2 regions of the Streptomyces sp. NPDC001410 genome follow, and region 1 is predicted to be linked to the other one. Evidence: riboswitches for the same ligand, from Rfam matches in the RefSeq annotation. Region 1 holds a riboswitch; the other holds the start of a gene.

Region 1 (3,580 bases):
CCGGCGGTGAAGGCGGTGTACTCGTCGGCGGAGAGCAGCTCGGCCGGCTCCTCCGCGATGCGTACCTTGAACAGCCAGCCGCCCTCGAAGGGGGCCGAGTTCACCAGCGACGGGTCGTCGACGACGTCCTGGTTGATCTCGGTGACCTCGCCGGTCACGGGGGCGTACAGGTCGCTGACCGACTTGGTCGACTCCAGCTCACCGCAGGACTCGCCCGCGGTCACCGTGTCCCCGACCTCGGGGAGCTGCACGAAGACGACATCGCCGAGCGCGTTGGCCGCGTGCTCCGTGATGCCGACCGCCGACACGCCGTCCGCGGCGGCCGACAGCCACTCGTGCTCCTTGCTGTAGCGCAGTTCCTGGGGGTTGCTCATGGCCTGAATTCTCCTGTACGCGCGGGAGTGCTGATGAATGGGGGACTGCTGAACCTGCTGATGAGCAGGTGATGTGTGCGCAGGGTCACGTCCTGGGTACGGACCGCGCCCAGTGTCTACTTCTGGCGCTTGTAGAACGGCAGCGCCACGACCTCGTACGGCTCGTGGCTCCCGCGGATGTCCACACCGACGCCCGCGGTGCCCGGCGCCGCGTGCGCCGCGTCGACGTACGCGATGGCGATGGGCTTGCCCAGGGTGGGGGAGGGGGCGCCGGAGGTGACCTCGCCGATGACCTCGCCGCCCGCGACGACGGCGTACCCGGCGCGCGGCACCCGGCGGCCCTCGGCGATCAGTCCGACGAGCACCCGCGGCGGGTTCTGCTCGGCCTCGGCGGCGGCCTCGGTGAGCGCCTCGCGGCCCACGAAGTCGCCCTCCTTCTCGAACTTCACCACGCGGCCGAGCCCGGCGTCGAACGGCGTCAGGGACGTGCTCAGCTCGTGCCCGTACAGCGGCATGCCCGCCTCCAGGCGCAGGGTGTCCCGGCAGGACAGGCCGCAGGGCACCAGGCCGACGCCCTCGCCGGCCTTGGCCAGTGCCTGCCACAGCTCCACGGCGTGCTCGGGCTTCACGAACAGCTCGAAGCCGTCCTCGCCGGTGTAGCCGGTGCGGGCGATCAGGGCGGGGACGCCGGCCACCGTGCCGGGCAGGCCCGCGTAGTACTTCAGGCCGTCCAGGTCGGCGTCCGTGAGGGACTTCAGGATGCCGGGGGACTCGGGGCCCTGGACCGCGATCAGCGCGTACGCGTCACGGTCGTCGCGCACCTCGGCGTCGAAGCCCTCGGCGCGCTCGGTCAGCGCGTCCAGCACCACCTGGGCGTTGGAGGCGTTGGCGACGACCATGTACTCGGTCTCGCCGAGGCGGTAGACGATCAGGTCGTCCAGGATGCCGCCGTCGGCCTGGCAGATCATGGTGTAGCGGGCGCGGCCGACGCCGACGGAGGCGATGTTGCCGACCAGGGCGAAGTTCAGCAGGGCCGCCGCCTCGGCGCCGGTCACGGTGATCTCGCCCATGTGGGACAGGTCGAAGAGGCCGGCCTTGGTGCGCACGGCCACGTGCTCGTCGCGCTCGGAGCCGTAGCGCAGGGGCATGTCCCAGCCCGCGAAGTCGGTCATGGTCGCACCGAGCGAGCGATGGAGGGCGTCCAGCGCGGTGTGACGGAGTTCGGTACTGCTCATCGGTCGGTCGTCTCCCAGGGCAGGCTGACGGGCGAGGTAGTTCCTCCCCATCTGTCATCGGAACCTGAGAGGTTCGCCGAGACCGCCACAGGGACGATCACGGCTTGCACCTTGGGTGGAGCCACTGACACAGCGGCCCGCTTTTCAGATGTGCCTCGCCCGCGCGGTAACGGGGCCTGAGAGATTCAAGGGAGGGACTTGCTCCTTCGGCGCCCCAGCGAAGGCTGCTGGGAACTCTCCCGCGCGGATTCAAACGGCCGGTATGCAGTTGGCGGGCACATCATTGCATGCCCGGCCCCCACCCGTCAGGGCCGCATCTGTAACCGACCTGTGGCAGTACGCGCACCGAACCACTGGACGCGGCGCATTACCTTCTCTTTACATGTGATGGGCAGGGGATGACCGAGCCCACAGGGGAGGACGATCACGGTGAACAGGACCACGGCCTACGCCGCCACCACCGGCATCGCGGTGCCCAAGCAGACCTCCGCCCCGGCCCGCGAGCGCTGCGCCGACCGCCCGGCCCCGGTCGTCCGCGACCTGCGCGAGCGCGCGGGCCGCAGCCCGCACGCCCTGCTCTTCGGGTCCGCCGACCTGGTGGTGATCACCGGCCTGCCCGGCAGCGGCAAGTCCACGCTGATGCACCGCGCGGTCCCCGGCCGCCGCATCGACTCCCAGGACACCCGCGACAGCTGGGACGCCCGCATGCCCCGCCTCCTCCCCTACGCGCTCTACCGCCCCCTGGTCCGCCTCGCCCACTACGCCGGACTGCGCCGCGCCCTGCGCACCGGCGAGGGAGTCGTCGTGCACGACTGCGGCACCCAGCCCTGGGTGCGCTCCTGGCTGGCCCGCGAGGCCCGCCGCCGCGGCGGCACCCTGCACCTGCTCCTTCTCGACGTCACCCCCGGCACGGCCCGCGAGGGCCAGCGCGAGCGCGGCCGCGGCGTGTCCCGGTACGCCTTCAGCCGCCACCGCCGTACGACCGCCCGGCTGCTGCGCGCGGTGGAGCGCGGCGAGCTGCCCGCCGGCTGCGGCTCGGCGGTGCTGCTGGACCGGGACGCGGCGGACGTCCTGCACCGCATAGCCTTCACCGGCTGATCGGACCGGTCACTGTCACAGGCACCCGCTAGCCTTTTGCTCCACAGCATGGTTCCCAGCAGGCGGTAGAGGCAGATGGACTTCCCGGCGGACACTCCCGCGGACTTCCCGGCACAGACGCACCCCCACCCGCACGGCGGTTGGCCCGGCAATGAGCTGGAGGAGGTGCTCTCGGCCTCCCTGGGCATACCCTCCGCGGGCGGCCGGATCATCGAGGTGCTGGGCCGCAGCTTCCTCTGGATCCCCCTGCCGAGCGGCGGCGGCCCGCAGAGCGGCCCCCTGGACCTGCCCACGATGGACATCGAGGGCCAGGTGTACGTCCCGGTCTTCAGCTCCGAGGAACAGCTCCGCCAGGCGACCGGCTCCCACATGTCGTACACCATCGCCCCGGCGGTGGAGTTCGCCCGCGGCCTGCCCCCGCAGGTCGGCATCGCCCTCAACCCCGACGGCGTGGTCGGCATCCCGCTGCCGCCCGAGGCGGTGGCCGAGCTGTGCCGCGTGGACCGCACCGCGCTGGACGGCCCCGGCTCCGGCGGCCGGGTCCGCCTCTTCGAGCCCGACTGGCAGGAAGACCCGGTCGACTTCCTGGCCGCCGCCTCCGCCGAGTTCGCCGCGACCGGCGTGGTCCTCACCGCCCGCCGCTGCCTCGCCGCCATCGAGACGGCCGACCCCGTCATGTTCGTGGGCGTGGAACTCTCCCAGTGGGAAGGCGACCTACGAGTCCTCCCCCTGGACGCCCTCGGCAAGGCCCTCGGCAAAGTCCCGGTCAAGTGGCCCGTCAACCTGGTCCTCCTCGACGTGGCCCAGGACCCGGTGGCCGACTGGCTCAGGACAAACGTGCGCCCCTTCTACCAGTCCGGACACTAGAAGCCG
Region 2 (3,580 bases), on a different contig from region 1:
CCCTCGGCCTGCTCGGCGGGCGCGAAGGGGTGCAGCTCGCCGAACTCGGGCCAGGTGACCGGCTCCATCTCGGTGGTCGCGTTGAGCTTCATGGTGCAGGAGCCCAGCGGGATCATGCCGCGGTCGAGCGCGTAGTCGCGGTCGGCCAGCTTGCGCAGGTAGCGCAGCATGGCGGTCTCGGAGCGGTGCTCGTGGAAGACCGGGTGGGTCAGGAAGTCGTCGGATCGCAGCAGCGCCTGGGGCACGGCGTCCGTGGCCGTCACGTCCAGCGCCTCGATGTCGCCCTCGACACCGAAGGCGGACCAGACGGCGGCCAGCTGGGCCCGGTTGCTGGTCTCGTCGCAGGCGAGGGAGACGTGGTCGGCATCCACGAGACGCAGGTTGACCCCGTTCTCCAGGGCGGCGGCGACCACCTCGGCGGCCTTGCCGGGCACCCGCGCGGTGAGGGTGTCGAAGTAGGCGCCGTGGACGATCTCGACACCGCCGGCCTTCAGGCCCTCGGCGAGGATCGTGGCGTAGCGGTGGGTGCGGCGGGCGATGGCACGCAGCCCCTCGGGGCCGTGGTAGACGGCGTACATACCGGCCATCACGGCGAGCAGCACCTGCGCGGTGCAGATGTTGCTCGTGGCCTTCTCGCGGCGGATGTGCTGCTCACGGGTCTGCAGCGCGAGGCGGTACGCCTTGTTCCCGTCGGCGTCGACGGAGACGCCGACCAGACGGCCGGGCAGGCTGCGCGCGAACTTCTCGTGCACCGCCATGTAGCCCGCGTGCGGCCCGCCGAAGCCCATCGGCACACCGAAGCGCTGGGTCGTGCCGACGGCGATGTCCGCACCCAGCTCGCCCGGAGAGGTCAGCAGGGTGAGGGCCAGCAGGTCGGCGGAGACGGTGACGAGGGCGCCCAGCTCGTGCGCCTGGTCGATGACCGGCTTGATGTCGCGTACGGCACCGGAGGCGCCCGGGTACTGGATCAGCACGCCGTTGATCTCGCGCGCGGCGACGTCGGCCGGGATGCCGTCGCTCAGGTCGGCGACGACGACCTCGACACCGGTCGGCTCGGCACGCGTCTCGATGACGGCGATGGTCTGCGGCAGCGCGTCCGCGTCGACCAGGAACAGGCCCTTCTTGTTCTTGCCCATGCGCCGGGACAGCGCCATCGCCTCGGCGGCGGCCGTGCCCTCGTCCAGGAGAGAGGCGCCGGAGGTCGGCAGGCCGGTCAGGTCGGCGACCATCGTCTGGAAGTTCAGCAGCGCCTCCAGGCGGCCCTGCGAGATCTCCGGCTGGTACGGCGTGTAGGCCGTGTACCAGGCCGGGTTCTCCATGACGTTGCGCAGGATGACGGGCGGCGTGAAGGTCCCGTAGTACCCGAGCCCGATCATCGAGCCGAGCACCTGGTTGCGGTCGGCGAGCGAGCGGAGCTCGGCGAGCACCTCGGCCTCGGTACGGGCACCCGGCAGATCGAGCGCCTCGGCGTTCTTGATCACATCCGGCACCGCGGCGGCGGTCAGCTCGTCGAGCGAGCCGTAACCGACGTGCGCGAGCATCTTGGCCCGCGCCTCCTGGTCGGGCCCGATGTGGCGCTGCTCGAAGGGGATGCCCGCTTCGAGCTCGGAGAGCGGAGTGCGATGGGCGGTCATTGCGGAGGCCTCCTGGTCTGACGCGACCTTCGAGGGGCACCACGGCGGTTGCCCCGACGGCCTCCCCCTCTGTCATCAAAACCTGAGAGCTTCACCGGGCACCCGAGGGTCCCGGCTTTCACCGTCGGTGAGGGCGGGAGCCGTCGACACTCGCCCTGCTTTCCAGAGTGACCTCGTCCGTGCGGTACGTGAGCCTGAGAGATTCCGGGGAGGATTTGCTCCTTCGGCGCCTCCGACGTGGTCGGAGGACTCTCCCGCACGGGGTCAGCAGCCGCTGTCAGCGTACCAGCGAGGTCAACGCCTGGGCCCTCGAGTGGCCGCCTCCTTGAATGTGCTCTTTTGTAGTGCTTACGGATGAGTTGCGACCAAGTGGAGGGAGAGGGCCCGTGCAGACCGACATCGATCCGCGCAACCTGATCGGCCGCAAGGCGTTCGACCGCAATGGCACCAAGATCGGCACCATCGACGAGGTGTACCTCGACGACGCCACGGGCGTGCCGGAGTGGGCGGCCATACGCACCGGTCTGTTCTCCCGGGACGCCTTCGTCCCCCTGGAGCCCAGCGAACTGGTGGAGGGCGCCCTCCGGGTCCCCTTCGACCGCGCGCTCATCAAGGACGCCCCCGACTTCGGCGTGGGCCGCCACCTCTCCCCCGAACAGGAACTCCAGCTCTACCACCACTACGGCCTCGACGCGGCCGCACCTCCTTCGGTACCGGACCACGACTTCGGCAAGCTGGCGGGCACGGAGGAGGTCTGATCCTCGGCCGGGACGGGCCGGTGAGCCACGTCGGTTTCCACGACCAACGGCAACGGCTCGGCCGGCTCCAGCGCGGGATCGTCGACAAAAAACGTACGCACCCGCCCCGGCTCGGACTGCGGTGTCTCGAAGCGCACAGTGACCCGCCCGAGGCCACTGCCCTGCACCCAGCCGTGCCCGTACTCGGCATGCCGCACGTCGTACCCGGCCCGCCACTGCCGCTCGGCGGGCTCCATGCGCTCCTCCACGGCGTCGGGCACGACCTCCTCCGACGTCTCCACGGCCGCGGCGGCGTCCCGCTCGCCCGCCGCGGCCTGCGCGAACAGGTCCTCCTGGGTGTAGTCGGCGAGCCCCGAGACGCCCACGCCCAGCAGCCGTACCCCGCCCGTGGTGTCCACGGACTCCAGCAGCCGCGCGGCAGCCTCGCGGATCACCGCCGGATCGTCGGTGGGCCCACGGAGCGTCTCGGAGCGGGTCAGGGTCGAGAAGTCGTACCGCCGCACCTTCAGCACGATGGTCCGCCCGGACAGCCCGGCCCCGCGCAGCCGCCCCACGCACCGGTCGGCGAGCCGCTGCACCTCGATCCCGACCCGCAGCCGGTCATGGATGTCCACGTCATAGGTGTCCTCGACCGACACCGACTTGGTCTCGCGCTCGGCCACCACGGGCCGGTCGTCGTGCGCCAGCGCCATGGCGTACAGCGCGTGCCCGTGCGCCTTGCCGACCAGCCGTACGAGTTCGTCCTCCCCCGCCTCGGCCAGCTCCTCGACGGTGGTGATCCCGGCCCGCCGCAGATGGTCCCCGGTCGCCGGCCCGACCCCGGGCAGCGTCCGCACCGACATGGGGCCCAGCAGCGCCCGCTCGGTCCCGGGCTCGATCAGCACGAGTCCGTCGGGCTTGGCCTGCTCCGAGGCGATCTTCGCGAGCATCTTGGAGGCGGCCAGCCCCACCGACCCGGTCAGCCCCGTGACCGTCCGGATGTCCGCGCGCAGCTTCGCCCCCGCCAGCCGCGCCGACGCCTCGTCCCAGGCCGCTCCCGCGGCCTCCAGATCGACGAACGCCTCGTCCAGGCTCAGCGGCTCCACCAGCGGCGACAGCGCCCGCAGCAGCGCCATCACCTGCTCGCTGACCGACTTGTACAGGGCGAAGCGCGGCACGAGGTACGCGGCGTTCGGCGCCAGCCTGCGC

Evidence for each region. Region 1 has a riboswitch for glycine ahead of gcvT (glycine cleavage system aminomethyltransferase GcvT). Riboswitches for the same ligand answer to the same signal wherever they lie in the genome.
Region 2: it holds a riboswitch for glycine, as region 1 does, so the genes downstream of both, gcvP (aminomethyl-transferring glycine dehydrogenase) here and gcvT (glycine cleavage system aminomethyltransferase GcvT) in region 1, are expected to answer to the same signal.

Annotation. Positions count from the first base shown of each region.
Region 1 covers NZ_JBIAWE010000010.1:350,694-354,273, reverse strand. Annotated here, with positions in the region: gene gcvH (glycine cleavage system protein GcvH) at 1-374, opposite strand, end outside; gene gcvT (glycine cleavage system aminomethyltransferase GcvT) at 491-1,609, opposite strand; glycine riboswitch at 1,764-1,861, opposite strand; gene ACFY3C_RS24110 (AAA family ATPase) at 2,039-2,707, shown strand; gene ACFY3C_RS24105 (enhanced serine sensitivity protein SseB) at 2,783-3,574, shown strand.
Region 2 covers NZ_JBIAWE010000033.1:38,870-42,449, forward strand. Annotated here, with positions in the region: gene gcvP (aminomethyl-transferring glycine dehydrogenase) at 1-1,634, opposite strand, end outside; glycine riboswitch at 1,807-1,901, opposite strand; gene ACFY3C_RS43620 (PRC-barrel domain-containing protein) at 2,021-2,392, shown strand; gene ACFY3C_RS43625 (DNA polymerase IV) at 2,314-3,580, opposite strand, start outside.